3 regions of the Isoptericola sp. F-RaC21 genome follow, and region 3 is predicted to be linked to each of the others. Evidence: riboswitches for the same ligand, from Rfam matches in the RefSeq annotation. Region 3 holds a riboswitch; each other region holds the start of a gene.
The links. Region 3 has a riboswitch for thiamine pyrophosphate ahead of thiO (glycine oxidase ThiO). Riboswitches for the same ligand answer to the same signal wherever they lie in the genome.
Positions count from the first base shown of each region.

Region 1: it holds a riboswitch for thiamine pyrophosphate, as region 3 does, so the genes downstream of both, AAG589_RS04135 (bifunctional hydroxymethylpyrimidine kinase/phosphomethylpyrimidine kinase) here and thiO (glycine oxidase ThiO) in region 3, are expected to answer to the same signal.
Region 2: it holds a riboswitch for thiamine pyrophosphate, as region 3 does, so the genes downstream of both, AAG589_RS01210 (ECF transporter S component) here and thiO (glycine oxidase ThiO) in region 3, are expected to answer to the same signal.

Region 1 is NZ_JBCFYX010000001.1:880,368-890,330, reverse strand. Features, by position in the region: gene AAG589_RS04160 (acylphosphatase) at 1-102, opposite strand, end outside; gene AAG589_RS04155 (hypothetical protein) at 147-1,592, opposite strand; gene AAG589_RS04150 (copper resistance CopC family protein) at 1,714-2,337, opposite strand; gene AAG589_RS04145 (YcnI family copper-binding membrane protein) at 2,334-3,122, opposite strand; gene AAG589_RS04140 (hypothetical protein) at 3,202-3,846, opposite strand; TPP riboswitch at 3,945-4,087, shown strand; gene AAG589_RS04135 (bifunctional hydroxymethylpyrimidine kinase/phosphomethylpyrimidine kinase) at 4,078-5,742, shown strand; gene AAG589_RS04130 (ABC transporter ATP-binding protein) at 5,994-7,874, shown strand; gene AAG589_RS04125 (ABC transporter ATP-binding protein) at 7,871-9,736, shown strand.
Region 2 is NZ_JBCFYX010000001.1:259,969-269,931, forward strand. Features, by position in the region: gene proB (glutamate 5-kinase) at 1-299, shown strand, start outside; gene AAG589_RS01170 (alpha/beta hydrolase family protein) at 395-1,858, shown strand; gene AAG589_RS01175 (glutamate-5-semialdehyde dehydrogenase) at 1,902-3,227, shown strand; gene AAG589_RS01180 (hypothetical protein) at 3,281-3,436, shown strand; gene nadD (nicotinate-nucleotide adenylyltransferase) at 3,456-4,073, shown strand; gene AAG589_RS01190 (hypothetical protein) at 4,066-5,181, shown strand; gene rsfS (ribosome silencing factor) at 5,178-5,624, shown strand; gene AAG589_RS01200 (histidine phosphatase family protein) at 5,621-6,310, shown strand; tRNA gene AAG589_RS01205 (tRNA-Ala) at 6,403-6,475, shown strand; TPP riboswitch at 6,645-6,756, shown strand; gene AAG589_RS01210 (ECF transporter S component) at 6,750-7,376, shown strand; gene AAG589_RS01215 (ABC transporter ATP-binding protein) at 7,381-8,838, shown strand; gene AAG589_RS01220 (energy-coupling factor transporter transmembrane component T) at 8,835-9,539, shown strand; gene AAG589_RS01225 (DUF4389 domain-containing protein) at 9,550-9,963, opposite strand, start outside.
Region 3 is NZ_JBCFYX010000002.1:365,671-375,633, reverse strand. Features, by position in the region: gene guaA (glutamine-hydrolyzing GMP synthase) at 1-805, opposite strand, end outside; gene AAG589_RS07140 (hypothetical protein) at 795-1,010, shown strand; gene AAG589_RS07135 (OmpA family protein) at 1,023-1,700, opposite strand; gene AAG589_RS07130 (hypothetical protein) at 1,697-2,386, opposite strand; gene thiE (thiamine phosphate synthase) at 2,525-3,202, opposite strand; TPP riboswitch at 3,234-3,336, shown strand; gene thiO (glycine oxidase ThiO) at 3,326-4,534, shown strand; gene thiS (sulfur carrier protein ThiS) at 4,531-4,776, shown strand; gene AAG589_RS07110 (thiazole synthase) at 4,797-5,639, shown strand; gene AAG589_RS07105 (ThiF family adenylyltransferase) at 5,789-7,000, opposite strand; gene AAG589_RS07100 (DUF3817 domain-containing protein) at 6,997-7,422, opposite strand; gene AAG589_RS07095 (ABC transporter ATP-binding protein) at 7,477-9,285, shown strand; gene AAG589_RS07090 (ABC transporter ATP-binding protein) at 9,282-9,963, shown strand, end outside.

The DNA of each region.
Region 1 (9,963 bases), on a different contig from region 3:
CCCGGCCACGCCGAGCCGCGCGGCGGCCTCGCGCGTCGCCCACCGGAAGCCGACGCCCTGCACGCGGCCGTGCACCCGCACCCGTCGCCGCACCGTGGTCATGCGTCCTCCCGTGTCACGAGGGCGGCCGTGAGCACCGGCCGTCGTCAGTCGAAGATGTCCCCGATGTCCCCGATGTCGTCGAGGATGCCGCCCAGCACCATGCCGCCCAGGACCGCGCCGAAGACGTCCGAGCCGCCGCGGCCGCCCGGGCGGCCCCGCCCGTACCCGCCCCCGTACGCGTCGCCGTAGCCGCCGTTGTAGCCGCCGTCCCAGCGCTGCCCCTGCCCGGAACGGGCGATGTCGCGGTGGGCGAGGGTCGCGGCCTCGGCGGCGAGCGCGGCGCCCCGGCGGGCGGCGGCGACGCCCCGCTCCGGGTCGTCGGCGGCGCGGGCCTGCGCCACCTCGCGCTCCGCCTCCGCGAGGCGCGTGCGGGCGTCGGGCCCCACGGGCGCGCGGTAGTCGTCGACGACGGACCGCGCCGTCGCGAGCTGCCGTTCCGCGTCGTCGAGCGCCGGGCCCAGCCTGGCCGCCGCCCGACGGGCGCGCTCGTCGCGCTCGGCCCGCTCGGCGACGGCGTCGTCGAGCGCGGTGTTGGCCTCGCGAACGCGGGTGAGCGAGCCCACCGGGTCGCCCGGATCGCCGGGCGCGGGCAGCGCCGCCAACGCGTCCTCCAGCGCGGCGACCGCGCCGTCGATCCGCCCCGCCCGCTGGGCCGCCGGCAGCGCCCGCGCCTGGGCCAGCTCGGCGCGGGACTCCGCGACGATCGCGCCGAGCGCGGCCTCGGCGCGCAGCGCCTCCGCCTCGTAGTCGTCGACGGCGCGCAGCAGCCCCTCGGCCCGGCGCACCGCCTCCTCGGCGGCACGGGCGGCGGCGCCCGCCTCCGCCACCTGCTGCGACGCCAGGCGCTTGCGGGCCGCGGCGGTGCTGCGGCCCGCGAACTCGAGCAGCCGCTCCGCCTGCTGGGCGTTGTCCGCGACGGGCAGCAGCGCCTGCTCGGCGTACTGTCCGCGCAGCCGGTCGAGGTCGGCACGGGCCGCCGGGACGGCCTCGCGCACGCGGGCCAGCTCCGCGTCGACGCGCTCGACGGCGTCCGGCGTGGAGCGGACCGTCTGCCGCAGGGCGGCGAGCCCGCGGTCGAGCTCGTCGAGCGACCCGTCAGCCGACCGGCACAGGTCGACGATGCGGGCCGACCACTCCTGGCGCTGCTGGTCGGTGTCCGGCACGTGGTCGTAGAGCAGCTGGTTGAGGTGGAACGCCTCGGACAGCCGCTCCCGCGCGCGCCGCAGGCTGGGCGCGAGCTCGCTCGTCTCGCGGTCGCCGAGCTCGGCCTGGGCGAACGCGAGCTCGTCCTCGGCGAGGCGGGCGCGCTCGTCGGCGCGCACCAGCGCCGAGCCCGCCTCGACCCCGAGCCGCTGCAGCTGGGACTCGAGGTCCTGCGCCCGCCCGCGGGCCGCGCGCCGGCGGCGCGCCGCCCAGAAGGCGACCGCCGTGACCAGCACCACCACCACGACCAGGCCCGTCACGATCCCGACGATCTGCCCCGCATCCATGGTCGGCATCGTAGGCGGCGCCGGCGGGGTGCGTGGACGAGGACCAGGCGAGCGGACCTGTCAGGGCCGGCGCACGCCGTACCCGGCGCTGGCCCTGACAGGTCGCCGTCGGTGCCGTGCGTCAGTCGCGACGCCGCGCCAGGCGCAGCGCCACGAGCACGGCCGCGCCCGCGAGCACGACCACGCCGCCGGCGATGCCGAGCACCACGACGAGCTCCGACGCGTCGTCGGAGCCCGCAGCACCGTCCGCGGCGGCCGGCGGGGCGCCGGTCGCGCCGTCGTCGGCCGATGCTCCCGACGCGGCGCAGGGGGCCGCGCCCGGGGACGGGGTGGCGGCCTCCGTACCGGCCGGCGGGTCGTACGTGAACGAGAACTCCCCGCTCGTGGGGTGCCCGTCGGCCGACACGATCCGCCAGTCGACCGTGTACTCGCCGGCCGCGCCCAGCGCGACCGGCACCGAGACGGTGCGGTCCTGGGTCGTCGGGCACCCGGTCGCGTAGTCCGTGCCGTCGGCGTCGGTCACGGTGACGACCGTGCTGGAGCCCTCGCCCGACAGGTCGAGCACGACGTCGTCGAACGTCACGTCGACGCTCTTCGGGGCCTCGTGCACGGTCGACCCACCGGTCGGCGTCGTGCCGACGACGACGTTGTGGGCGCTTGCCGGTGCCGCCGCCCCGACCAGGCCCGCGGCCGCGAGGCCGAGGGTCAGGCCCAGGGCCGCGGCGCGCCCGCCGCGGGCCGTCACCGCTGCTCCGTGCTGTCGGCGCGGGCACGCGTCCGCGCGAGGGCGGCGACGCCGGTGACGGCGCCGACGAGGCCGAGCCCGAGGCCCGCCGCGCCCAGCGCCAGGGGGAGGGTGCCGGAACCGTCGTCGTCCGACGCAGCCGGCGTGCCCTCGCCGGCGGCGTCCGCGGCGGCCGCCGCGCCGTGCCCCTCGCCCTCGGCGGCCGGGGTCACCTGCAGGACGGGTGCGGGGAGCTCGGGCTCGGCGTCGCCCGTGGCCTCCTGGTCCCACGCGACGACCTCGCCGTCGGAGTAGGTCTGCGTGGCGGGCAGCGCGAGCTCGTCCACCCCGTCGGGGACGGCGCCGGCGGACACGGTGAACCGGAGGAACTCGCCCGGCGCGATGGCGGCGTCGGCGTCGTCGGCCGTCCACTCGACGCTGGCCGGCGCCTCGGTGACGGTGGTGCCGTGCACCTCGACCGGCTCGGGGAGGGGCGCCTGCGTGACCTTCGCGGTCCAGCCCGGCACGGGCTCGACGGACACGCTGGTGAACGGGGTGTCGGTCGGGAGATCGACCTTCACCGCGGTCGTCGACGCGTCGGCGGACTCGTTGGGCACCTTGAAGGTGAGGGTCGCGTACGACCCGGCCTCCGCCGCGTCGGGGGTCACGGTGACGTGCGCGGACGCGGCAGCGGCGCCGAGCACGAGGGCCGGCAGGGCGAGCGCGGCGGTGCCGGCGAGCCGGCGCGCGGCCCGGGCGGGCGGGGCGAGCGGCGTGCGGGAGGGCGTGCGGGAGTGCGTGGTCATGACTGTCTGCTCCTGGTGGTCAGGTGGCCGTGCAACGACGAGGGACCCGCCCTCGTCCGACGACGGACCAGGGCAGGCTTCAGGCGGTGCGCGCGAGGGCGCCCGGGAGCAGCGGGGGACCTCGTGGGGGCGTGCGCCGGCGGGTGCGGGCGGCACGGGGACGCCAGGCGTGCCCGCCGACGACGGCGGCCGCGCGGGCCACCGGCAGCGCCGGCGGCCCCTGCACCAGGACCGCCACGTGCCGCAGGTGGGCCACGACGTTGGTCGCGGCCCGGTCGCCCGCCGCGAGCAGGAGCGCGGTGAGGACGACGGCGGCCGCGTGCGCGGCGAGCATCCAGGACGCCGTGCGCGGGTCGTCCGCGTGGTGGTGCAGCGCGGGGCCTGTCGCGGGCGGCAGGGAGCCGGGGCCCAGGGCGTGCAGCGCGTGCCCGTCGGCACCGAGCGAGCCGGGGGAGCCCGAGCCCGCGGGGCGGGCCGCGCCCAGCACCGACAGCGCGGTGTGCTGCACCAGCTGCAGGGCGACCATGGCGGGCAGCAGGCGCCGCAGCGTCAGCCGGCGCCGCGCGGTCCACACCGCGAGCGGCGCGGTGAGGGCCAGGACGACCAACCAGGCGAGGGGTGCCCCGGGGAGCGCGCCGCCGGCCAGGAGGTGGGCGGCGGCCGCGATGCTGAGCGTCGTGCCGGCGACGAGGAGCTCGCGCGCACGACGGACGACGGCGGGCACCCCCGCACCCTATCGCGGCGCCGGGTACGCGCCCCGCCACCCGATCCTGACACGCGGTCCGCCGCCGGCCCCGCCGCCGTGACCTGGGCTACGGTGGGCGCCACGACACGGGGTGCGTCCCGACCGGTCGACGTCACGACACCGTTCACGGCTGTCACGACGTGGGCCGCCGGGCGCTGAGAACACACCCGTCGAACCTGATCTAGCTCGTACTAGCGAAGGGATGTCGACATGAGTGCGCGCGCACCTGAAGACAGCTCCGCCGGCCGCGCCGGCACCACCGCCCCCGCCACCGCTTCCGCCACGGCCGCGTCGCCGCCGCCCCGGGGCAGCCGGCCGCGGGTCCTCGCGATCGCGGGGTCGGACCCCTCGGGCGGCGCGGGGATCCAGGCGGACCTCAAGTCGGTGGCCGCCGCCGGCGGCTACGGGATGGCGGCCGTCACGGCCCTCACGGTGCAGAACACGCGGGGGGTGCGCGACGTGCACGTGCCGCCGGCCGCGTTCCTCGCCGCGCAGCTCGACGCTCTCGCCGACGACGTGGCCGTCGACGCGGTGAAGATCGGCATGCTCGCCTCGGCCCCGGTCGCCGAGGCCGTGGCCGCCTGGCTCGACGGCCTGCCGCGCGGAGCCACGACGGCGCGCCCCGCCGTCGTCCTGGACCCGGTCATGGTGGCCACCAGCGGCGACCGGCTGCTCGATGCCGCGGCCGAGGACGCCGTGCGGGACCTGCTCGCGCGGGTCGACGTCGTGACGCCGAACCTGCCCGAGCTCGCGGTCCTGGCGCAGGAGGCGCCCGCACCGGACTGGCCCGCGGCGCTCGAGCAGGCGCGGCGGCTGGCGGCCCGGCACCGGGTGCTGGTCGTGGCCAAGGGCGGGCACCTTGCCGCCGGGGACGCGGGCGCCCCGGACGCCCTCGTCGGGCCGGACGGCGTGCTCGCGGAGCTGGGCGGCCCGCGCCTGGGCAGCACGTCGACCCACGGCACCGGCTGCTCCCTGTCCAGCGGGCTGGCCGCGCGGTACGCGCGCACGGGCGACTGGGTCGAGGCGCTGCGCGGCACGAAGGCCTGGCTGACCGCGGCGATCCGGGCGGGGGAGGCGCTGCGCGTCGGCGGCGGGAACGGCCCCGTCGACCACCTGGCGGGGCTGCGCGCCGGCGGCGCCGAGCCGGTCGTGGTGCCCGGTGCGGCGGGCGCGCACGGAGAGGACCGCGGGGAGGACGTCGTCGCCCGGTGGTGGGACGACGCCGCGGGCGTGCGTGCCGCGATCGACGACCTCGCGTTCGTCCGGTCCCTGGGCGACGGGACGCTCGACGCCGGCCACTTCCGGGCCTATCTCGAGCAGGACGCGCTCTACCTGCGCGACTACGCGCGCTGCCTCGCCCGGGCGAGCGAGCTCGCGCCCACGCGGGCCGAGCAGGCGTTCTGGGCCGGCGGCGCGCACGGCGCGCTCGTCACGGAGCTCGACCTGCACTCCCGCTGGCTGGGCGGGGAGCCGCAGGACGTGCCCGCCAGCCCCACGACGGCGGCCTACCTCGACCACCTGCGCGCGGCCGGCGACGACTACGCGACCCTCGTCGCCGCCGTCCTGCCCTGCTACTGGATCTACCAGGACGTGGGGGAGCGGCTGGCCGCCCGCAACCACGCGGGCCACCCGTACGCGGCGTGGCTGGGTACCTATGCGGACGACGCGTTCGCGGAGTCGACGCGCGAGGCGGTCGCGATCCTGCGCCGTGCCGCGGCGGCGGCCGACGCGCCCGTCCGCGCCCGGATGGCGGAGGCGTTCCGGACGGCGTGCGAGCACGAGCTGGCGTTCTTCGACCAGACCGGGCTGCCCGACGCCGCTGGCGTCCCGGGCGACCTCGGCCGCCGCGACGGCGACCGCGTCGCGGTGGGCTGACCCGCCGGCCGCGGGATCCCGCCGCCTCGCGCGCGACGGCGGGATCCCGCGCCGGTAAGCGGTGTCCCGGGTTCGCGCCGCACCGCGTGACCGGGGCAAGCGTGTCGGGGGCGAGTGACAGAATGGCTGTGATGCCCGACACGAAGCGCACTTCGCGCAGCCGCAGCAGAGGCGCCCGCCGCGCCGATCCCTCCGACAGTCCCAGGAGGAGCTCCGACTCCTCCGCTCCCCGTCCACCCGCCGCCCCGGCCGTGCCGGCGGGGTCCGAGCTCTCGACGATCGCGTCGCTGCGCCGGCTCTACCCGTACGTCCGGCCGGCCGTGCCGCGGCTGGTCGGCGGCCTGCTCTCCGCCCTCGGCGCCAGCCTCGCCGCGCTGGCCATCCCGCGCGTGCTGCAGGCCCTCGTCGAGGGGCCGCTCGCGCAGGGCGCAGCCGCCCACGACCTCGGCGCCCTCGTGGTGCCGGTCGTCCTCGTGCTCGTCCTCGGCGTCGCCGAGGCCGGCTTCGTGCTGCTGCGCCGCAACCTCGTGATGTACCCCGGCACGCGGATCGAGGCGGAGATGCGCATGTCGCTGTTCCGCCACCTGCAGGACCTGCCCGTCGCGTTCCACGACCGCTGGCCCGGCGGGCAGCTGCTCAGCCGCATCATGGGTGACCTGGGCCTGCTGCGCCGCTGGCTGATCTTCGGCCTCCTGCAGCTCGTGGTCAGCACCGTGACGATCGTCGTCGGCGTCGGGATCCTCCTGGCCACCGCCGGGTGGCTCGGCCTGGTGTACCTCGCGGGGGCGATCCCGGTCGCGGTCATCGCGTTCCGGTTCTCGCGGCGCTACCGCGTCATCGCGCGGCTCTCCCAGGACCAGTCGGGCGACCTGGCCACCACGGTCGAGGAGTCCGTGCACGGCATCCGGGTGCTCAAGGCCTTCGGCCGCGGCCGCGACGCGCTCGACTCGTTCACCGGCCAGGCCGAGGAGCTGCGCCAGACCGAGATCCGCAAGGCGGGCAACCAGGCGACGGTCACCACGTCGCTGCAGCTCATCCCCGAGGTCACGCTGGCCGTCTGCCTGGTGCTCGGGTCCGTGCTGGCCGCCCGCGGCCAGATCACGCTCGGCGACCTCGTGGCCTTCTTCCTCACGGCCGCCGTCATCAACGGCCCGGTGGTCGACCTCGGCATGACGCTGTCGATGACGCTCAACGCGCGGACCGCGGTGGACCGCTTCTGCGAGGTCATGGAGACCCCGAACCCCCTGGGCGACCCCGCCGAGCCCGTGGACGTCGGCGCGTCGCGCGGCCACGTCGAGCTGCGCGACGTCACCTTCCGCTACGAGGACTCGGCGCGCCCCGTCCTCGAGCACGTCGACCTCGAGCTGCCCGTCGGGACCACGACGGCGCTCGTCGGGCTCACCGGCTCGGGCAAGTCGACGCTCGCGATGCTGGTGCCGCGCATCTTCGACGTCACGGGCGGACAGATGCTGCTCGACGGCGTGGACGTGCGGCGCATGCGCCGGCACGACGTGCGGCGCGCGGTCGCGGTCGCGTTCGAGGACCCCACGCTGTTCTCCGCCTCCGTGCGCGACAACGTGCTCCTCGGCGTCCCCGAGTCCGGCCCGGACGCCGTGCCCGAGGCCGAGCGCGAGCGCCGGCTGCACGAGGCGGTCGAGGTGGCGCAGGCCGGCTTCGTCGCCGACCTGCCGCAGGGGGTCGAGACGCGCATCGGCGAGGAGGGCCTGTCCCTGTCCGGCGGGCAGCGGCAGCGGCTCGCCCTGGCCCGTGCCATCGCGGCTCGCCCTGCCGTCCTCGTGCTCGACGACCCGCTGTCGGCGCTCGACGTCGCGACCGAGGAGGCCGTCACCACGCGCCTGCGGGAGGTCCTGGACGGCACGACGAGCCTGATCATCGCCCACCGGCCGTCCACCGTGGCGCTCGCGGACCGCGTCGCCGTGCTGCAGGACGGCCGGATCACGGCGGTGGGCACGCACAGCGACCTGCTCGCGACCGACGCCCACTACCGGCACGTCATCTCCAGCCTGGAGCAGGACTGGGAGGAGTGCGCCGAGCACTCCGGCCCGGAGGACCCCGAGCAGGCGTCCGAGCAGGCATCCGAGCAGGCACAGACCCAGGAGGTCCAGCGGTGAGCCGCCCCAGCACGCCCGCGCCCGGTCCCACGTCGCCCGACCCCGACGAGGGGCGCCGACGCCCCACCGACGCCACCGCCGACGACGCCACCAGCCTCGACCGGGCCACCTCGCAGGCCGTCCGCTCGCGCTCGATGCGCCTGCTGGGCGAGATGCTGCGGCCGCGCCGCGGCGCCCTCGCCCTCGCCGGCGTCCTCGTGGTGGTCTCCACCCTCGGGCAGGTGGCCGGGCCGTGGCTCGTGTCGCTCGCCATCGACGGCGCCGTCCCCGACCTGATGGACGGGGACGCGAGCACCCTCGTGCTCGTCGGGTCCGCCTACCTGGTCGCGGCCGTCGTCGGCGGCGTGTGCGCCGGCGCGTACGTGCGGCAGGCCGCCCGCATCGCCCAGGGCGTGCTCCTCGACCTGCGGCGGCGCGTGTTCCGGCACACCCAGCTGCTGAGCCTGGAGTTCCACGAGTCGTACACCTCGGGCCGCATCATCAGCCGCCAGACGTCCGACCTCGAGGCCCTGCGCGAGCTGCTCGACGGCGGGCTGACGGGCGTCGTCTCGTCGCTCATGCTGATGATCTTCACCGGGCTGAGCTTGTTCCTGCTGGACTGGCGCTCGGGCCTGGTCCTGGCCGCCGCCCTCGTGCCGGCCTGGCTCCTCACCCGCTGGTTCCAGAAGCGCTCGCAGGTCTTCTACCGCGAGCAGCGCACCGCGTCCGCGCGGCTCATCGTGAAGTTCGTCGAGACGATGACCGGTATGCGCGCCGTGCAGGCGTTCCGCCGCGAGTCGACCACCGAGGCCGAGTACGGCCGCCTCGGCGAGGAGTACCGCGACGCCAACCTGAAGACCTTCAGCCTCAACGGGCGCTACCAGCCCGGGCTCGTGCTCATCGGCAACATCGCGGTCGCGGCGGCGCTCGCGGTGGGCGGCTGGCGCGTGTACTCCGGGTCGCTCGACGTCGGCGTGCTCGTGGCCGCCCTGCTCTACGTGAAGCGGTTCTTCCAGCCGATCCAGCAGCTCGGCAACTTCTACAACTCCTTCCAGTCCGCCACGGCGGCCCTCGAGAAGGTGTCCGGCCTGCTGGCCGAGGAGCCGACCGTCGTCGAGCCGCGTCGCCCCGTGGCGCTGCCGCACGCGCGCGGCGCGCTGAAGCTGGACCACGTCACGTTCCGCTACGGCGACGGGCCCGTCGTGCTCCCCGACCTCGACCTCACCCTCCCGGCGGGCCAGACGGTCGCGCTGGTCGGCACGACGGGCGCCGGCAAGTCGACGCTCGCCAAGCTGGTCACCCGGTTCTACGACGCGAGCGAGGGCAGAGTGCTCCTCGACGGCGTCGACGTGCGCGACCTGTCGACGACCGACCTGCGGCGCGCCGTCGTCATGGTCACGCAGGAGGCGTACCTGTTCAGCGGGTCCGTGCGGGAGAACATCGCCCTCGGGCGGCCCGGAGCCCCGCAGGAGGACATCGAGGCCGCCGCCCGCGCCGTCGGGGCGCACGAGTTCATCATGGACATGCCCGACGGGTACGACACGGACGTCAACAAGCGCGGCGGCCGCGTCTCGGCGGGGCAGCGGCAGCTGCTGTCGTTCGCGCGGGCGTTCCTCGCCGACCCGGCGGTGCTGGTGCTCGACGAGGCCACGAGCTCGCTGGACATCCCCGGCGAGCGCCTGGTGCAGCACGGCCTGCAGACGCTGCTGGCCGACCGCACCGCGATCATCATCGCCCACCGGCTGTCGACGGTCGCGATCGCCGACCGCGTGCTCGTCATGGAGCACGGGCGCGTGATCGAGGACGGCACGCCCGACGAGCTGGCGGCGGGGGACGGGCACTACGCGGCGCTCAACGCCGCGTGGCAGGACTCGCTCGTGTGACTGTGGTTGCGGGCTGTGGTTGCGGGACGAGCCGGCCGAGACGTTCTTCGCGGGGACGCGTTCACGGGCGCCAGGGCGCCCTCCACTTCGGGAGGGATACGTCCCCGCGAAGAACGTCTCGGCCGGCTCGTCCGCTTCCGGCTCACGGCCGCACGGGGGATCGACCCCGCGAGGTAGTTCGGGAGCGCGCGAGGTAGTTCGAGACTTCGTGAGGTAGTTCGGGAGCT
Region 2 (9,963 bases), on a different contig from region 3:
CGGCCCAGTCGCACGGCCGCCTCCACCTGGACGACGGCGCCGCGCGCGCCGTGCTCGGCGGCCGGGCGTCCCTGCTGCCGGCGGGGGTCACGCGGGTCGAGGGCACGTTCGAGGCCGGCGACCCGGTGGAGCTGGTGGGTCCCGACGGCGCCGTCCTGGCGCGCGGGCTCGTGGCGTTCGACTCGGGCGAGCTCCCGGGGCTGCTGGGCCGCTCGACGTTCGACCTCCGGGCGGAGCTGGGGGAGGGGTACGACCGCGAGGTCGTGCACCGCGACGACCTGGTGCTCGCCGGCCGATGACGCGGCCGCGCGGTCGGCGATGAGTTCCGTCGCCCGCCGCCGTCCGTAGGTGCAGCGGCACGCGTCGGAGCGTGCCACCGGACCGGGAGGCCGCCATGCGCCGTCCGCAGCACGCCACCACCGCCGCAATCGCGGGCGTCGTGGCCCTCGCCGCCACGCTCGGCACCACGGTCGTCACCGCGCCTGCGGCGTCCGCCGACGCGCCCGCGCCCGGCTGCCCGCCCCGGGGCGAGGACCTGACGGAGTACTGCGGGGAGCTGGCGGGCGCGCGGTACCGCGTGCTCGTCCCGGACGACTGGAACGGCACGCTCGTGCTGTTCAGCCACGGGCACTACCCGTCGGAGTTCTTCGGGGACTTCCCCGCCCCGCACCTGCTGGGGAACCAGGAGCTGAGCGAGGGCACGCTCACCGACCACGGGTACGCCGTCGCCGGGTCGCTGTTCCAGGGCGACGGCCTGGACTTCACGGTGCCGACGGCGGTGGCCGACCAGTCGCGGGTGCTGGACTGGTTCGAGGAGCACGTGGGCGAGCCGGAGCGCACGATCACGTACGGGCAGTCGATGGGCGCGGTCACGGCGGTGAAGCACGCCGAGGCGGAGCCCGACCGGATCGACGGCGTGCTCACGGTGGGCGGCGTCCTGGACTGGGTGGGCCAGTTCGACGCGATCCTCGACATGAACGCCGCGACCCGCGCGCTGCTCACGGACGGCACCGACGCGCACGGCGACCCGATCGAGCTCGTCGACCCCGACGACCCGGTGGCGAGCCGGGACGCCCTGGTGGCCGCGCTGACGCAGGCCCAGGAGACGCCCGAGGGCCGGGCGCGGATCGCGCTCGTCGCCTCCCTCAACACGGTGACCGGCTGGTACTGGATGAACGAGGAGCGGCCGCGGACCCTCGAGGACCGCGCCCGCGCCCAGGCGCAGTGGCTGATCGGCGCCTACACGCTCAGCCTGGGGCCCACCGGGAGGGCGGGGCTGGAGGAGACGCTGGGCGGCAACCCGAGCCGCACCGGCCTCGACCACCTGCGCGCCCGGCTCGCCCGGTCGGGCGCCGCGGGCGAGGTGGCGGCCGCGTACGCGCGGGCCGGCCTCGACCTGCGGGCCGACCTGGCGGCGCTGGAGGCCGTGGAGCCGATCGAGGCCGACCCGGGCGCCCGGGCGGCGATGGTGGAGCACCGTCCCGAGGGCACGACGCCGTCCCCGGTGCTCACGCTGCACACCACGGGCGACGGCGGGGCGCCGCCGTCGGGCGAGCGGTCCTTCGCTCACCGGGTGCGGCAGGTGGGCCACCCGGAGCGGTTCCGGAGCCTGTACGTGGAGCGCGGGGCGCACCTGTCGGTGAGCCTCGGCGAGGAGCTCGTGGCCCTCCGGGCGCTGGAGCGTCGCCTCGACACCGGGCGGTGGCCGTCGCTGGCCCCGCGGGCGCTGAACCGGGCGGCGGACGCCCTGGGCCCGGACTACCGCGCGACGTTCGAGGTCGTCACCCTGCAGACCTTCGACCACGCCCCGGCGTTCACCCGGTTCGTGCCGCCGCCGGCGCCCCGTCCCTCCTGGTGAGAGGGGCCTGCCGCCGCGCGCGCCGGCGTCGTACTCTCGGGGGATGACCACGACCCTCACGGAGGACCTGACCGCGGGCGGCTCGGGCGCCGGCACCGGCGACGACGTCACGGCCGCCGTGCGCGACGTCGCCCGACGGTCCCAGGTCGCGTCGCGGACGCTCGCCACCGCCACGCGCGCGACCAAGGACGCGGCGCTGCACGCGCTCGCGGACGCGCTGGAGGCCGCGGCAGACGAGATCGTGACGGCGAACGACGAGGACCTCGCCCGCGGGCGCGAGCGCGGGCTGAGCGACGGGCTTCTCGACCGGCTCGCGCTCACCCCGGCGCGCATCGGCGCCATCACGGGCGCGCTGCGCGAGCTCGCCGGCCTGCCCGACCCGGTGGGCGAGGTGGTGCGCGGCCAGACGCTGCCGAACGGCCTGCGCCTGCGCCAGCTCCGCGTGCCGATGGGCGTGGTCGGGATGATCTACGAGGCGCGGCCCAACGTCACCGTCGACGCCGCCGGCCTGGCGTTGAAGTCGGGCAACGCGGTGATCCTGCGCGGCGGCAGCGCGGCCGCCTCGTCCAACGCGGTGATCGTCGACGTGCTGCGCCGCGCGCTGGAGGCCCAGGGGCTGCCCGCCGACCTCGTGCAGACCATCGACGCGTACGGCCGGCCCGGCGGGGTCGCGCTCATGCAGGCGCGCGGCCTGGTGGACGTGCTCGTCCCGCGCGGCGGCGCCGACCTCATCCGCACGGTCGTCGAGTCGTCGACCGTGCCGGTCATCGAGACCGGGGTCGGCAACGTGCACGTGTACGTGGACGCCACCGCCGACGTCGCGACGGCCGTCGAGATCGTGATGAACGCCAAGACGCAGCGGGTCGGGGTGTGCAACGCGGCCGAGACGCTGCTGGTGCACGCGGACGCCGCCGAGGCGTTCCTCCCGGCGGCCCTCGCCGCCCTGGGGGGCGCGGGCGTGGTGCTGCACGGCGACGCGCGCACGGTCGCGCTGGCGCCGGAGTCGGTCGAGGTGCTCCCCGCGACCGACGTCGACTGGGCCACGGAGTACCACGCCCTGGAGCTCGCGGTGCGGGTCGTCGACTCGCTCGACGACGCGATCGAGCACATCCGCACCTGGTCGTCGGGGCACACGGAGGCGATCCTCACCCGCGACCTGGCCGCGTCGGAGCGCTTCGTCGCCGAGGTCGACTCGGCCGCCGTGATGGTGAACGCGTCGACCCGCTTCACCGACGGCGGCGAGCTGGGCCTGGGCGCCGAGATCGGCATCTCGACGCAGAAGCTGCACGCCCGCGGGCCGATGGGACTGGCCGAACTCACGACCACCAAGTGGGTCGTGCACGGCGACGGCCACGTCCGGCCCGCGTGAGAGACTGACCCCCGACCGCACCCGCAGTCCACGACCGCACACAGGAGGAACCCGTGCTGCAGACCGTCATCCAGCTCGCCCAGGAGGCACCCGAGCAGTCCGTCGGCGCGATCCCGCCGGTGGGGATGGGCCTGCTCGCGTTCGGCGGACTGGTCGCCGCGCTCGTGGTGACGTACGCGTTCCGCAACGTGTCCAACCGCCACCACTGACGGCCCCCGTCCGGTCAGCGTGAACGAGCCGTCGTCGCAGCCGCGCCGTCCGCGCCTGGGCGTGATGGGCGGCACCTTCGACCCCATCCACCACGGGCACCTGGTCGCCGCCAGCGAGGCGGCGGCGCTGCTCGACCTCGACGAGGTCGTCTTCGTGCCCACGGGCAAGCCGACCTTCAAGCAGCACCAGCAGGTGTCCCCGGCGGAGCACCGCTACCTCATGACGGTGATCGCGACCGCGTCGAACCCGCGCTTCACCGTGAGCCGCGTCGACATCGACCGGCCCGGGCTCACGTACACCGTCGACACGCTGCGGGACCTGCGCGAGGCGCGGCCCGACGCCGACCTGTTCTTCATCAGCGGCGCCGACGCGATCGAGCAGATCCTCACCTGGAAGGATGCCGCGCTCCTGTGGGAGATGGCACACTTCGTGGCTGTCACGCGGCCGGGGCACCAGCTCACGGTGGACGGACTGCCCCACGACGGGGTCACGACGCTGGAGGTCCCGGCGCTCGCGATCTCGTCGAGCGACTGCCGTCGCCGGGCGCAGGCCGGTCAACCGGTGTGGTACCTGGTGCCGGACGGCGTGGTCCAGTACATCGCCAAGCACGGTCTGTATCGAGGTCTCGATGAGTGACAACAACCCGTCCCGCCCGCTGACCCGCCGCGAGATCCGCGAGCGGGAGCAGGCGGCCGCCGCCGCGCAGGGGAGCGCCGGGCACCCGGCACCGTCCGGGCCGGAGTACGGCGCACCCGCGGCGGCACGGTCGCCGTTCGGCCCGCCCGCCGGTCAGCCGTCCGCCTCGCGGTTCGCCGCGCCGTCGCCCGGCGCTCCGGCCGCCGCCGCGCCGTCGCGGCGCTCGCTGCGCGAGCAGAGCCCGGCGCCGGCCGCTCCCGCCCCCGCGCCGATGGTGCGCCCGCCGTCCGCCTCCGCCGGCGTGCGCGGCCTGGACGAGACGGGCCGCCTGGCCCCGATCCAGCGACCCACCGGCGAGATGTCCCGGGCCGTCGCGCCGGCGCCCACGGTGCGCCCGGCGGCGCCCGCCGCCCCCGCAGCGCCGCCCGCGCGCCCGTCGTCGCGTCGGGACCTCGGTGCGACCGCCGTCGGCGGAGCCGCCACCGGCCTGTCGTTGCCCCCGCTGGCGACCCCGCCGAGCGCGGCGCCCGCGGCCACGCCGCCCGCCACGGTCGCCCCGCGCCCCGACGGACCGGCGCGCCGCTCGCCGTTCGCGACGACGGGCACCTCCTCGCCGTTCGGCACGACCGCGGCGTCGGCGTCCTCCGCCCAGGCCGCCGCGTCGGCCCCGCCTGCTCAGGCCGCCCCGTCGGCCCCGTCCGCCGCCCCGGCGCCCGCCGCGGCGCCGCCGCTGCCCTGGGCGAGCCCGAGCACGGAGCGGCCCGCGTCGGTGCCGCCGTCGCGCCCGGGGCCGGCGGCCGCGCAGCCGTCGGCGCCCGAGCGCCCCGCGGCGTCCCCGTTCGACGCGCTGGTCGCGTCGGAACAGCCGGTCCGCGCGCGGTCGGCCGCCCCGCAGGTCGAGGAGGACGACGACGAGGACTGGGACGAGCCCGAGGCGTCGTACACCTGGCTGCACTACATCGTCCTCGTGGTCGTCGCGTTCGTCCTGGGCCTGCTCGTCTGGAAGCTGCTGCTCGAGGGCCCGGACACCAACGACTTCTCGACCGACGGCGCCGCGCCCGCGGCCGGCGTCGCCCTCACGTACGAGCACCCTGGAGCCGCTGCATGACCGCCAGCCCCCGTGCCGTCGAGCTGGCGGTCGCCGCCGCCCGGGCCGCGTCCGACCGCAAGGCGCAGGAGATCATCGCGCTCGACGTGAGCGAGCAGCTCGTGCTCACCGACGTGTTCCTCATCGCGTCCGGCACGAACGAGCGCCAGGTCGCCGCGATCGTGGACGCCGTCGAGGAGGCGATGTTCCGCGCCGGGTCCAAGCCGATCCGCCGCGAGGGCAAGGCGCAGGCGCGCTGGGTGCTGCTGGACTTCGGCGAGGTCGTCGTCCACGTGCAGCACGCCGAGGACCGCGTCTACTACGCGCTCGAGCGCCTGTGGAAGGACTGCCCGGCCGTCGAGCTGCCGGAGGACGCGCGCGGCGGCGACGGCGCGGCGGCGGCCGCCGAGTACGGGGACAGCCAGGGCGACGGCGCGATCCGCCTCGCGGGCGACGAGCGGTGACGGCCGGCACCGTCGTCCTGCTGCGGCACGCCCGCACCGCGTACAACGCCTCGCTGCGGCTGCAGGGCCAGATCGACATCCCGCTGGACGAGGTCGGCCGCTGGCAGGCGGCCGAGGGCGGCTCCGCGCTCGCGTCGTCGCACCGCGCGACGCGCATCGTGTCCTCCGACCTGGGCCGCGCCGTCGAGACGGCGACCGCCTACGCGGACGCGCTCGGGGGAGCGCCCGTCGCCACGGACGCCCGCCTGCGCGAGCGGGGCTTCGGCGCGTGGGAGGGCCTCACCGGCGCGGAGCTGCAGGAGCGCTGGCCTGCCGAGTACGCGGCCTGGCGCCGCGGCGCCGAGCCGACGGGCGCGGGTGCCGAGACGAAGGCGGCGGTCGCGGCGCGGACCACGGAGGCCGTGGCGGAGCACGCGGCCGACCTGGACGACGACGCCACCCTGGTCGTCGTCTCGCACGGGGCGGCCATCTCGCTGGCCGTGACGGCGCTGCTCGGGCTCGACCCCGCCACCTGGCGCGGGCTGACGGGCATGCACAACGTGCACTGGTCGCACCTGCACCGCGCGGGCGAGGGGGCCGTGCCCGCCTGGCGCCTCGTGGCGCACAACGTGGGCGCGGGCTACCCGCTCGACCAGTGGCAGGCGGGCCCGGACTGGAATTTGGAACCTGGCCCGAAGTCTGCCTAAGATATCGACGTTCCCGAGGGGCGCAAGCCCGGAGGAACGCACCGAATCAGACGAATCGCCTGGTCGCCCGTCGGCCGCGAGAGTCGGTTCTCGGGGCTGTGGCGCAGCTGGTAGCGCACCTGCATGGCATGCAGGGGGTCAGGGGTTCGAGTCCCCTCAGCTCCACCCCGACGAGAAGGCCCGGAACCCATGGTTCCGGGCCTTCTCGCATGTCCAGGGGTGTGACGTCCAAGGGGTTCACGGTGCGGGACGCCCCTTGCGCCGGCGCCGTGGTCGCCTAGGGTCGGACCTGCGGCCGCGTCGTCGGCCGCCACACTGAAGTCACATCTGAAGACACCCATGACAGGGGAGCGCCGTCGAAGGGGCGCTGAGAGTGCGGGCACAGCCGCAGACCCTTGGAACCTGCTCCGGTTAGCACCGGCGAAGGGAGTTACCTGGAATGTCCGCGCCCATAGCTCTGCGCAGCGCGTCCCTGCGGTACCGCACCGTCGACCTCGTCACCGTGGCCATGCTCGGCGTCGCCGTCGGCGTCGTCTTCTGGGGCTGGACGCAGCTCTACCACCTGCTCTCCGCCGGTCTGGCCGTCGCGTTCCCGCCGGCCACCGGGCTGCTCGGCGGCGGCTGGCTGCTCGGCGGCGTGCTGGGCGGCCTGATCGTCCGCCGGCCCGGCGCGGCGCTGCTCACCGAGGTCGTCGCGGCGAGCGTCGAGGCCCTGCTCGGCGCCGGCTGGGGCTTCTCGGCGATCGTCTCCGGCGTCGTCCAGGGCTTCGGCGCCGAGCTCGTGCTCGCGCTGTTCCTGTACCGCCGCTTCGGGGCCGCGGTCGCCGCGCTGGCGGGCGCGGCGGCCGGCGCGTGCGGCGCGGTGTACGAGTGGTTCGCCTACTACCCCGACTGGGCGTGGGGCTTCCGGCTGGCGTACCTCGGCCTCTTCGCGCTGTCCGGCGCGCTGCTCGCGGGGCTCGGGGGAGCGGCGCTCGTGCGCGCCCTGGCGCGGGCCGGCGTGCTCGACGCCTTCGGGCCGGGCCGCGACCTCGCCGACCGTGCCGCCGACCCCGCCAAGGCCTGACGGCGTGGCGCGCGACGGCGTCCGGGCGAGCCTGCGGGGGCTCACCTGGCGGCCCACCGGGCGGGGCGCACCGACCGTGACCGACCTCGACCTCGCCGTCGGCGTGGGGGAGCGCGTCGGGCTCGTCGGCCCCAGCGGGGCCGGCAAGTCGACCGTGCTGCACGCCCTGGCGGGGGTGCTCGGCGACCCGCTGCCGGGCGACCTGTCCGGCGCGGTCGAGGTGGCCGGCGGGGTGGGGCTCGTCCCGCAGGACCCGGGCTCGGCGGTCGTCGCGGCGCGCATCGGCCGGGACGTCGCCTTCGGGCCCGAGAACGCCGGCCTGCCGCGGGCGGAGATCTGGCGTCGCACCCACCACGCGCTGGAGCGGGTCGGGCTGCGGTACCCGGTCGACCGCCCGACGTCGGCCCTCTCGGGCGGGGAGCTGCAGCGGCTGGCCCTCGCGGGGGCGCTGGCCCGCGAGCCAGGCCTGCTGCTGCTCGACGAGCCCACCGCGATGCTCGACCCGGACGCCGCGGCCGAGGTGCGCGCGGCGGTGGTGGAGGCGCTCGCGGGCAGCGACACCGCGCTCGTGGTCGTCGACCACCACGTCGGGCCCTGGCTCGAGCACCTGGACCGCGTGGTCGTGCTCGGCCCCGGCGGCCGGGTCACGCACGAGGTCGCGCCCGCCGCGCTGCGCGACGGCACCGCGACGGCGGGGCTGCGCGACGAGCTGACCCGCGCCGGCGTCTGGCTGCCCGGCGTGCCCGCGCCGCCGCCGCTGCCGGTGCCCGCCGCCCTGGTGGCGCCGGACCTGCCCGGGCCGGACGTCGTCGTCGCCGGCCTCCGCGTCGACCTGGTCACCCGCGGCCTGCGCGGCCGCACCACGACGCGCGCCCTGGACGGCGTGGACGCGCGGCTGCCTGCGGCGCGGCTCACCGCCGTCACCGGGCCCTCGGGCGCGGGGAAGTCCACGCTCGTCGCCACGCTCGCCGGGCACCTGCGGCCGGCGTCCGGCGACGTGCGCGGCACCCCCGGGCACTCCGCGCGCTCGCGGGACCTCGCGCGGGCCTGCGGCTGGGTGCCGCAGCACCCGGAGCACGGGCTGCTCGCGCTGCGCGTGCGGGACGAGGTCGAGCTCACCGGCCGGCGGCTCGGCGTCCCGGTGGACGTGGACGAGGCGCTCGCCGTGCTGCGCCTCGACCACCTCGCCGACGCGCACCCGTTCCGGCTCTCGGGCGGCGAGCAGCGGCGGCTCGCGCTGGCCGCCGCGCTCGCGCACCGCCCCGGGACGGTGCTGCTCGACGAGCCCACGGTCGGCCAGGACCGGCTGACGTGGGCCGCCGTGGCGGGGTGGGCCGTGGCGGCGGCCCGGCACGGCGCCACGGTCGTGACCAGCACCCACGACGAGCACCTCGTCGCGCTCGCCGACCACCGGGTCGCGCTCGGCGCGCACGACGCCGCGCTGCAGGGGGCGGTGGCATGATCGGCGCTCTCGCGCGGGTGAACGCGCTCGTGCTCGTCGCCCTCGGGCTGCTCGGGCTGGTCGCGTCCCTGGGGGTGCGCGACGTCGCGAGCGCCGCCGTCGCCCTGGTGGCCTGCGTGGCGTTCGGGCTGGTGCTCCTGCCGCGCGGGGCCGGGTCGCCGGTCCGGTACCTCGCGGTGCTCCTCGCCGTCGTCTCGGTGGCGTGGTCGACCTGGCTGCTGGGTGGCCGCGACCTGGTGGTCGCCGCCGTCGCGGGCGCCCGCATCGCGGTGCTCGCGCTGCCCGGCGTGGCGCTCGCCCCGCTGGTCGACCCGAGCGGGCTGGCCGACCAGCTCGGCCAGCGGCTGCGGCTGCCCGCGCGGTTCGTCGTCGGCGTGGCCGCGGCGCTGCAGCGGTTCGAGCGGCTCGGCACCGTCTGGGAGCAGGCGTCGCGGGTACGCCGCTCGCGCGGCGTCGGGCCCGGGAGAGGCCCGCTCTCCCGGGCGCGCCACGCGTCCTCGGTGACGTTCGCCGTGCTGGCCGGGACGCTGCGCGACGCGGCCGCCATGTCCGTCGCGATGGACGCCCGCGGCTTCGCGGGCGCCCATCGGCGGACGTGGGCGGAGCCGGCGCCGTGGTCGCGGACGGATTCCGCCGTGCTCGCCGTCGGCGCGGTCGTGGCGGCCCTGCCGTTCGCCGTCCTCGTGGCGCGCCAGCTGTGACGTCCGCGCGTCAGCCCGTCGGGGCCGGGGGCGCGTCCGGCGAGAACGCGACCGGTGCGGCGGACGGCGTGCGCGGGTCGGGCCGTTCCGGTCGGCCGCCGGGCTCGATGCCGCCCTGGTCGAGGCGGAGCGGCGGGTACCGGTCCGTCATCAGGCAGGTGTACGCGGCGACGCGCTGCCCCCAGCGGTTCATCCCGACCACGAAGTCGTACACCGACCGGGGGTAGCTGCCGGTGAACAGCAGCGCGATCGCGGAGATCATGACCAGCAGGGCGATCAGGCCGACGGAGTTGGTGCCGCCGTCCCAGGCGTCCTTCGCACCGGAGGTGTCTCCGAGCCAGAGCGCTCCGCCCGCGAAGACCGACAGCACGAGGAGGTGCGGGATCGCGAGGAACCACTTCACGAAGATGAGCCCGCGCGACAG
Region 3 (9,963 bases):
GCAGCAGGCCGTGGTCGACGTGCACGCAGGTGAGCTGGTCGCCGACGGCGCGCTGCACCAGCGCGGCGGCGACGGCGGAGTCGACGCCGCCGGACAGGGCGCAGATGACGCGGGCGTCGCCGACCTGAGCGCGGACCGCGGCGACCTGGTCGGCGATGACGTTGCCGGGCGTCCAGTCGGGCTTCAGGCCGGCGCCGGAGTAGAGGAACTTCTCCAGCACGGCCTGGCCGTGGGCGGAGTGCTTGACCTCCGGGTGCCACTGCACGCCGTACAGGCGGCGGCCGGTGTCCTCGAACGCGGCGACGGGCGAGCCGGACGACGTCGCGAGCACCTCGAAGCCCTCGGGGGCCGCGTGCACGGAGTCGCCGTGGCTCATCCAGGTGGTCTGGTGCTCGGGCGTGCCCTCCAGCAGCATGCCGGCCGCGCACACGTCCACCTCGGTGCCGCCGTACTCGCGCGTGCCCGTCTGCGCCACGGTGCCGCCCAGCGCCTGCGCCATCGCCTGGAAGCCGTAGCAGATGCCGAGCACCGGCACGCCGGCCTCGAACAGCTTGGGGTCCACGAACGGCGCGCCCGCGGCATACACGGACGACGGGCCGCCGGACAGGATGATCGCCGCCGGGTTCTTCGCGAGCATCTGCTCGGTGGTGAACGTGTGCGGCACGATCTCGGAGTAGACGCGGGCCTCGCGCACGCGGCGCGCGATGAGCTGCGCGTACTGGGCGCCGAAGTCGACGACGAGGACCGGCCGCGGCGTGGCCGCGAGGTCGGCGGTGGTGGGCGTGGCGTCAGGGGTGGCGGTCACCCGGCCAAGGATACCGGCGCGTGCGGGTGCCTCTGGCACCGCACGGATCTCTCTCGTCGCCGTCCAGGTCAGCGCCGCCGCGCTGCTGTTCCTCGCGCTCCAGGGCGCCGGCGCCTGGGACTGGCTCGTCCTCGCCGTCGGCGCGGCCGCGCTCGAGACGAGCTCCGTCGGTCATCTGGTCGTGGCGTACCGCGCCCGCCGCTGACCGCTCCCCCCGCTACTGCGTCGGGTAGGTCACCTCGACCCGACGGTTGAGCGCGCGGCCCGCGGGGTTGTCCTCGCCGCCCACCTCGTTCTCCGCGACGGGGTCCGCCTCGCCGTGGCCCTTGACCTTGAGCGTGAGGTCCGGGCGCTCCGAGCCGAGCACGTCCGCGACGGCGTTCGCCCGCTGCTTCGACAGCTTGAGGTTCTTCGCGTCCGTCCCGATCGAGTCGGTGTAGCCGTCCACGCGCACCGTCGCGTCCTGCGGGACGTCCCCCGCCAGCTCCGCGACCGCCTTCTTCGCCTCCGGCGTCAACGTCGCCTTGCCGAAGTCGAACAGCAGGTCGGACGTCAGCGTGACGACCGTGTCGTCCTTCTTCTCCTGCTTCGACTCCAGCGTGGTGGTCGAGTCGTCCGGACGGAGCGGGAACGTCGAGTCGTCCGTCCGCAGGTCGAACGTGGCGTCGGCGGCCATCTCGGCGGACACGTCCGCCGCCTCGACCCGCGTCGAGTCCTCGGCGAGTGCCTCCGCGGCCTCCCGCATCAGCTCCGGGTCGGCGGCCGCGGCACCACCCGTGGCACCGGGCTGGGACGACGACGGTGCCGGATCGGTCGCCGCGAGCGCCGGGGTGGTGCCGGCGGCCGCGAGCGCCAGGGCCGCGGCGAGCGGGACGAAGGCCCGTCGGGCGCTCACTCGGCGCCGCCGTCGGCGTACGTCACCGTCGCGCCGGTGAACAGCGGCAGGCCCTCGGCGGGCAGGACGTCGACCGTCGCGGGCTTGCCCTCCGGGGCGGGCAGCACGGCGGACACCTCGATGGTGCCGTGGTTGGGGAAATCGAAGGCGTGCTTCTCCAACGGCGACACGAGCATCGACTCGCGGCACTTGATCTGCGCCACCGCGGCCGCTGTCGAGTCGTCCGTGTCCTCCTGCCACGCCCCCTCGGTGCAGAACGGCCGGTACGCCTTGAGCCCGGCACGGTCGGTCACCGTGGTCGACGGTTCGAGGGACATGTCGTACCAGCTCGCGCCCGCGTCGGCCGGCGCGTCCTCGTCGTCCCAGCGCAGCGCCCACCGGACCGTCATCGCGCCGTCGGCGACCTCGACGGCGCGCAGCGTCGCGGTCAGCTCGCCGCCCGGGGCGGCGTCCGAGCCGTGCGGGGTGGCGATCGTCTGCTCGGCCATCACCTGGTCGGCGACCGAGGCCGTGCCAGGGTCCGTCTCGCCGCCGCCCTCCGCCGCCTGGCTCGCCGGCGCCTCGCCCGCGCCCCCTGCCGCCGACCCTCCGTCGTCGCCTCCCCCACCCGTGCAGCCGGCAAGGAACAGGGCTCCGACCAGCGCGAGAGCTGCGGTGGCGCGGGCGCGCGGGGTCCGTGCGTTCATGGGGGCTCCAGGGGTTCGGGCGCCGGCCGTCACCGGCCTGGCAGAGGGTGAGCCTCCACCCTGGCAGAGCGCCGAGCCGGGCGCGAGGGGCCGACCATGGGGAGTTCTCCCCGCAGCGCGCCCTGGACCGGCCTCGCCTCAGCCCAGGCGTTCCCGCAGGTCGCGGGCCGCGCGCTCCGGGTCGGGCGCCTGCGTGATGGCCCGCACGACGACGACGCGCGTCGCCCCGGCGTCGAGGACGGCGTCCAGACGCTCGGCGTCGACGCCGCCGATGGCGAACCACGGCGTCGAGGGGCGGGTCGCGGCGACCTCGCGGAGCAGGTCGAGACCGACGGCCGCACGACCGGGCTTGGTGGGCGTGGCCCACAGCGGGCCGACGCAGAAGTAGTCGACGTCCAGGTCGGCCTCCGCCTCGGCCGCCTGCGCGGCGGAGTGGGTGGACCGGCCGAGCACGGGTGCGGCCCCGAGCAGCGAGCGGACGGCGGGCACGGGCAGGTCGCGCTGGCCCATGTGCACGACGGGCGCGCCGGTCAGCCCGGCGACGTCGGCCCGGTCGTTCACGCACCACAGGGCGCCGTACTCGCCGGCCACCCGCGTCACGAGCTCCTGCAGCTCCAGCTCGCGCGCGACGTCGAGCGTCTTGTCGCGCAGCTGCACGACGTCCACCCCGCCCGCGAGCGCCGCGTGCAGGAAGTCCTCCAGGTCGCCGCGCTCCTCGCGGGCGTCGGTGCACAGGTACAGGCGGGCCTCGGCGAGACGGGAGCGGGTCGTGCCGGGTGCGTCGCTGGTCCCGTGATCGGGCGTGGTCGTGGTCACGCCGGCCAGGGTAACCACGGCCCGCGTTACAGTGGCCGGGCACGGGAGCCCCGCTCGGGGCTGAGAGGGCGTAGGAGCCGACCGTCGAACCTGATCTGGGTCATGCCAGCGAAGGGAGCGCACATGCCCACGCCCAGCAGCACGTCCGACGTCGTCGTCGTGGGCGGCGGCATCGTCGGCCTCGCCGTGGCCTGGCGCGCCGCGACGGCCGGGCTGTCCGTCACCGTGCTCGACCCGGCGCCGGGCGACGGCGCCACGCACGCCGCCGCGGGGATGCTCGCCGCCGTCAGCGAGGCGGACTTCGGCGAGCGGGAGCTCGCCCGCCTCAACCTCGCGTCGGCCGCCCGCTGGCCCGCGTTCGCCGCCGACCTCGCCGTCGCGACCGGACACGACGTCCCGCTGCTGCGCGCCGGGTCTCTCGCTGTCGCGTACGACGCCGACGACCTCGCGCTGCTGCGCCGTGTCCTCGCCCTGCACCGGGAGTGGGGGCTCGCGTCCGCGGAGGTCCCCGTGGCCGACGCGCGGCGGCGCGAGCCGTACCTCGGGCCGCGGCTCGCCGGGGCAGCCGTCGTCGAGGGCGACCTGGCCGTCAACCCGCGGGCCACCCACGCGGCCCTGGCCCACGCGCTGGGCGATGCGGTCGTGCGCCGCACCGCCGTGCGCCTGGAGCGCGACGCCGCCGGCCGGGCGGTCGCGGTGCACGACGACGCCGGGTCGCGGCACGCCGCCGGCGCGGTGGTGCTCGCGACCGGCGCGGGCACGACGTCCGCCCTGCTCGACGGCGTGCCCGAGGTGCGCGTGCCGGTGCGGCCGGTCAAGGGCGTGACGCTGCGCCTGGACGCCGGCCCTGAGCTGCCGCTCGAGCACGTGGTGCGGGGCACGGTGCAGGGCCGACCGGTGTACGTCGTGCCGCGGGGCGCGGGCACCGGCGCGGGGCCCGGCAGCGGGCCCGGGCACAGGGAGATCGTCGTCGGTGCCACCAGCGAGGAGCGCCCCGACGACCGCCGCGCCGAGGCCGGCGGCGTGTTCGCCCTGCTGCGCGACGCCCGCGCGCTCGTGCCCGGGATCGACGAGGCCGCGCTGGTCGACGTCACCCCGCGCGCCCGCCCGGCCACCCCCGACAACCTGCCGCTGGTCGGCGCCACCGCCGTGCCCGGCCTGCTCGCCGCCGTCGGGCACGGGCGCAACGGGGTGCTGCTCGCGCCGCTGACCGCGGACGCCGTCGTCGCCGCGCTCACGGGCGCGCCGCCGCCCGACGACACCCACGACGCCCTCGCCGCCGCCGACCCGCGACGCTTCGCGCCCGCCACCACCGAAGGAGCCCTCCCGTGAGCACGCCGTCCACCTCCGCGACCGCCGTCGTCAACGGCGAGACCTACCCGCTCGACGGGCCGCACGGCGACGGCGTCGAGGCCGTCGTCGCGGCCCTCGTCCCCGCGTTCGTCGCCGACGGCACGGCGGCGGGCATCGCCGTCGCCGTGAACGACGCCGTCGTCCCCCGCGGCCTGTGGGCCGGCACCCGGATCGCGCCCGGCGACCGGGTCGAGATCGTCACCGCCGTCCAGGGCGGCTGACCACGAAGCACGGAGGAACCATGACCAGCACGCACGTCGCAGCCACGTCGCGTCCAACCGCCCACCCGCTCGTGGATCCCCTGGTGGTCGCCGGCACGGAGATCGGCTCGCGCCTCGTCATGGGCACGGGCGGCGCGTCGAACCTCATGACGCTCGAGGATGCGCTGGTCGCGTCCGGCACCGGGCTCACGACGGTCGCCATGCGCCGCGTCGCGGTGCGCCCCGGTGGCGCGGGCGCCGAGGACGGCGGCATCTGGGGCCTGCTCGAGCGCCTCGGCATCCGAGCCCTGCCCAACACGGCGGGCTGCTTCTCCGTCGCCGAGGCCGTGCTCACCGCGCAGCTCGCCCGCGAGGCGTGCGGCACCGACTGGGTCAAGCTCGAGGTGATCGCCGACGACGTCACCCTGCTGCCCGACCCGATCGGCCTCGTCGAGGCCGCCGACCGGCTGGTGCGCGACGGGTTCGTCGTGCTGCCGTACACCAACGACGACCCGATCCTGGCCCGGCGGCTGGAGGACGTCGGGTGCGCCGCCGTCATGCCGCTCGGCGCGCCCATCGGCACCGGCCTGGGCGTGCTCAACCCGCGCAACATCGAGGCGATCGCGGCCGCCGCGCGCGTGCCGGTCATCCTCGACGCCGGGGTGGGCACCGCGTCCGACGCCGCCCTCGCGATGGAGCTCGGCTGCGACGGCGTGCTGCTCGCCACCGCCGTCACGCGCGCCGCCGACCCGGTCCGCATGGCGCACGCGATGCGCCTCGCCGTCGAGTCCGGGCGGCTGGCTGCCGGCGCCGGCCGCATCCCGCGCCGCGAGGGCGCGCTGGCCAGCTCCTCCCCCGACGGCCGCCTCGACCTCGCGCTCTGACGAGGTAGTTCACGACCGGCCGAGGTAGTTCAAGTCCTGCCGAGGTAGTTCAAGACCTGCCGAGGTAGTTCAAGACCTGCCGAGAGGAACTACCTCGCGGGGATTCGAACTACCTCGGCACGGGCCGAACTACCTCGCGGGATGCTGGACTACCTCGCGGCGAGGAGCAGCGCGGGCGCGCCGCCCTCGACGGAGCGGGCGTCGACGCCGGCGGCGCGCGCGACGTCGGCCACGCGGGCGGAGCGGGCGCCGGCGGCGCAGACCAGCAGCACGGGCCGGTCCGCGGGCAGCTCGGCGCGCGCGACGTCGGCGCCGTCGGGCCCGAAGAACCAGCCGCTCGGCACGAGGCGCGCGCCCGCGACGGGCAGGGCCTGGGCCTCCCAGTCCTCGCGGACGTCGACGAGGGCCACCGGGCCGTCGCCCGCGAGCAGCGCCGCGGCGTCGACGGCGCTCATGCTGGCGGGGCCGAGCTCGGCGCTCGCGGCGTCCGCGGACCCACCCACCGGCGCGGGCAGGCCGCAGAACGCGGCGTACGCGGCGTCGTCGGCCAGCAGCTCGTGCACGGGCTCGCGCGTCGGGTCGGGGCGGACGGTGAGCTGGCGCCACGAGAGCTCGAGGGCGTCGTAGACCGCGATCCGCCCGAGCAGGGTGGTGCCCGCGCCGGTGATCAGCTTGACCGCCTCGGTGGCCATGACCGAGCCGACCGTGCCGCACAGGGCGCCGAGCACGCCGCCCGTCGCGCAGTCGGGCACGGTGCCGGGCGGCGGGGGCACGGGGAAGACGTCGCGGTAGGTCACGCCCCGCTCGCGAGACCCGTCGGCGAGGCGCGGCGCGCCCCAGAACACGGCGGCCTGGCCGTCGAACTGGTGGATGGCGCCCCACACCACGGGCACGCCGAGGATCTCGGCCGCGTCGGAGACGAGGTAGCGCGTCGGGAAGTTGTCCGCGCCGTCGAGCACGACGTCGTACCCGCCGACGATGTCGAGCACGTTCTCGGGGGTGAGGCGCACGGGGTGGGCCACGACCTCGACGTCGGGCGCGAGGTCGGCGAGCCGGTCGCGGGCGGACTCGACCTTGGGCCTGCCGACGTCGGCGGTGCCGTGCACCACCTGGCGCTGCAGGTTGGAGACGTCCACGACGTCGTCGTCCACGACGCCGAGGGTGCCGACCCCGGCGGCGGCGAGGTACTGCAGGGCCGGGCTGCCCAGCCCGCCGGCGCCCACGACGAGCACGCGCGCGGCGGCGAGCCGGCGCTGCCCCTCCGGGCCGACGCCGGGCAGCGGCAGGTGCCGGGAGTACCGGGCGAGGCGGGCGGCGTCCAGCTCCGGGCCGGGCGCGACGAGCGGGGCGAGCGCCGTCATGCCGAGTACCGCTGCTCGAGCGCGACCAGCTTCGCGTCGGCGTCGGCGTGCACCCGCTTCTCGAGGATGAACGACATCACCGGCACGACGCCGGCGAAGACCATCGAGGCGAGGCGCCCGAAGCCCCAGCGCATCTTGGACCACAGGTCGAGCACCGTGACGAGGTAGACCACGTAGATCCAGCCGTGCGCGAACGGGACCCAGCCCAGGTAGTCGACGACGACGTCGACCTTGATGACGTACTTGAACACCAGCTCGAAGCAGAGGATCAGCAGCATCACACCGGTGAGGATCGCCATGAACTTGTACCGCTTCAGGGCGCCGCGCGCCTTGCGGATGGCGGCCTCGGCCTGGGCCTGGCTGGCGCCGCCGGCGGGCGACGACGACGGCTGCGGGGCGGGGGTCTGCTGCGGCGTGCTCACCCCAGCATCGTAGGCGTGAAAGGCGGCAGTTAATTCGTGGCCCGGTGTCGGTGAATGTTCGTAGGCTGGACGACCGTGCGCCCCCTCCCCCTGCCCGACGTGGGCAACCCTCCCCTGACGTCCCCCGCCCGGCTCCTGGCCTGGCAGGGGTGGCGCCAGCGCGACGTGCTCGCGAAGTCGCTGGTGGCGGGCGTGGTGGCGATGCTCGCGTCGGCCGCGGCCCCGCTGCTCATCGGTCGCGCCATCGACGAGGGGCTGTCGCAGGGCTTCGGCGGCCCGCTGTTCGCGTGGTGCGGGGCGATGCTCGGCGCCGCCGCCGTGATCGTCGTCGCGGGCATCTTCAACCACATCTGGGACGTCGAGAACTGGGTGCGGGCGTCGCTGTCGTTCTCCCAGCTCGTGGGCTACAAGGCGTCGCGGGCGGGGCACGCGATCACGCGCAAGCTGCCCACGGGAGAGGTCGTCTCCGCCGTCGCGAACGACGCGCTGCGCGTGGGCGACATGTTCTCCATGGCCGGCCGGTTCACCGGCGGCGTGCTGGCGTACGTCGTCGTCGTGGCGATCATGCTGTCGCAGCACGTGCAGCTCGGCCTGGTGCTGGCGCTCGGCATCCCGGCGGTGGCGGCCGTGCTCGGCCTGCTGGTCAAGCCGCTGCAGTCGCGCCAGACGACGCAGCGCGAGGCCACCGGGCGGCTCACGTCGCTCGGCGCGGACACCGTCTCGGGCCTGCGCATCCTGCGCGGCATCGGCGGCGAGGACGAGTTCGCCGCCCGCTACGCACGCCAGTCGCAGGAGGTGCGGCACCAGGGCGTGCGCGTCGCGGTGCTGCAGTCGGTGCTGGACGGGCTCCAGGTGCTGCTGCCGGGCCTGCTCGCCGCGCTCGTGCTGTGGCTCGGCGCCCGGGCGGCCGTGCGGGGCGAGATCACCAGTGGCCAGCTCGTGACCTTCTACGGCTACGCCGCGTTCCTCGCCTGGCCGGTGCAGATGGCCACGCAGATGCTGCAGATGGTGATCCGCGCCGTCATCTCGTCGCGCAAGATCCTCGACGTGCTGCGCGTCACGGAGGCCACGCCGTCCCCCGCGACGCCCGCCGACGCCCCGCCCGCGGGGGCCGAGCTCGCCGACGAGGCCAGCGGCCTGGTGCTGCGCCCGGGCCGCGTGGTCGGGCTCGTCAGCGCGGACCCCGACGCGTCGGCACGCATCGCGACGCGGCTCGGCCGGCTCGACGACGAGGCCGAGGCCGGCACCCCGGTGCGGCTCGGCGGGGTGCTGCTGTCCGACCTCGACAAGGAGACCCTGCGCCACCGGGTCGTGGTCTCCGAGGCGACGCCGCACCTGTTCTCCGGCGTGCTCGGCGAGGCGCTCGACGCGCGCGGCCGCGCCACCGAGGCCGACCTGCTGGCCGCGATGGTCACGGCGGACGCGCACGACGTGCTCGACAGCGTGCCCGGCGGCCTCGCCGGCGAGCTGCCCGAGAAGGGCCGGTCGCTCTCCGGCGGGCAGCGGCAGCGCGTCGCCCTGGCGCGGGCGCTGCTCACCGAGCCGGAGATCCTCGTCCTCGTGGAGCCCACCAGCGCGGTGGACGCCCACACCGAGGCCCGGATCGCGGAGCGCGTGGCCGAGGTCCGGCGGGGCCGCACGACACTCGTCGTGACCGCCAGCCCGCTGGTGCTCGACCACCTCGACGAGGTCGTGCTGCTCGACGACGATGCCACCGTCGCCACCAGCGGCACGCACGCCGAGCTGCTGGCCCGCCGCGACGCCCACGGCGCCGCGTACCGCGCCGTCGTCGGCCGGAGCATGGCCGAGGACGACCGCGCCGCCGACACGTCCGACACCGACCTGGAAGGAGCGGCGCGATGAGCGACACCACCAACCCGAACCTGCTGCCCATCGCCGACCGCACCGAGGTCAACCGCACGGTGGGCCGCCTGTTCCGGCGCCACCGCGGCCAGCTCGGCGGCGTCGCGGTGCTGCACACGCTCGCCGCGCTGGCCGGGCTCGCGGGCCCGTTCCTGCTCGGCCGGATCATCGACGAGGTCGCCGCCGGCACCACGCTGTCCGCGGTCGACACGCTGGCGCTCGTGCTCGTGGGCGCCGTCGTCGCGCAGGCCGTCATCACCAGGTACGCGCAGCGGCTGTCCATGGTCTTCGGCGAGCGGGTCTTCGCGGACCTGCGCGAGGAGTTCATGGACACCGTGACGCGCCTGCCGCTGTCCACGGTGGAGAAGGCGGGCACCGGGGACCTCGTCGCGCGCACCACCAACGACGTCAACAAGCTGCAGCACGCCGTGCGGTTCGGCGTTCCGCGCGTGCTGGTGTGCGTCGTGACGATCGTGCTGACGCTGGTCGCGTCGTTCCTGGCCAGCCCGCTGGTGGCGCTCGGCCTGCTCACCGGCGTACCGCTGATCGTCGTGGCCACCCGCTGGTACCTCAAGCGCGCGACGCCGGGCTACCTCCGCGAGTCCGCGGCGTACGCCGCGATCAACGGCTCCATCACCGAGTCCGTCGAGGGCGCCCGCACCACCGACGCCCTGCACC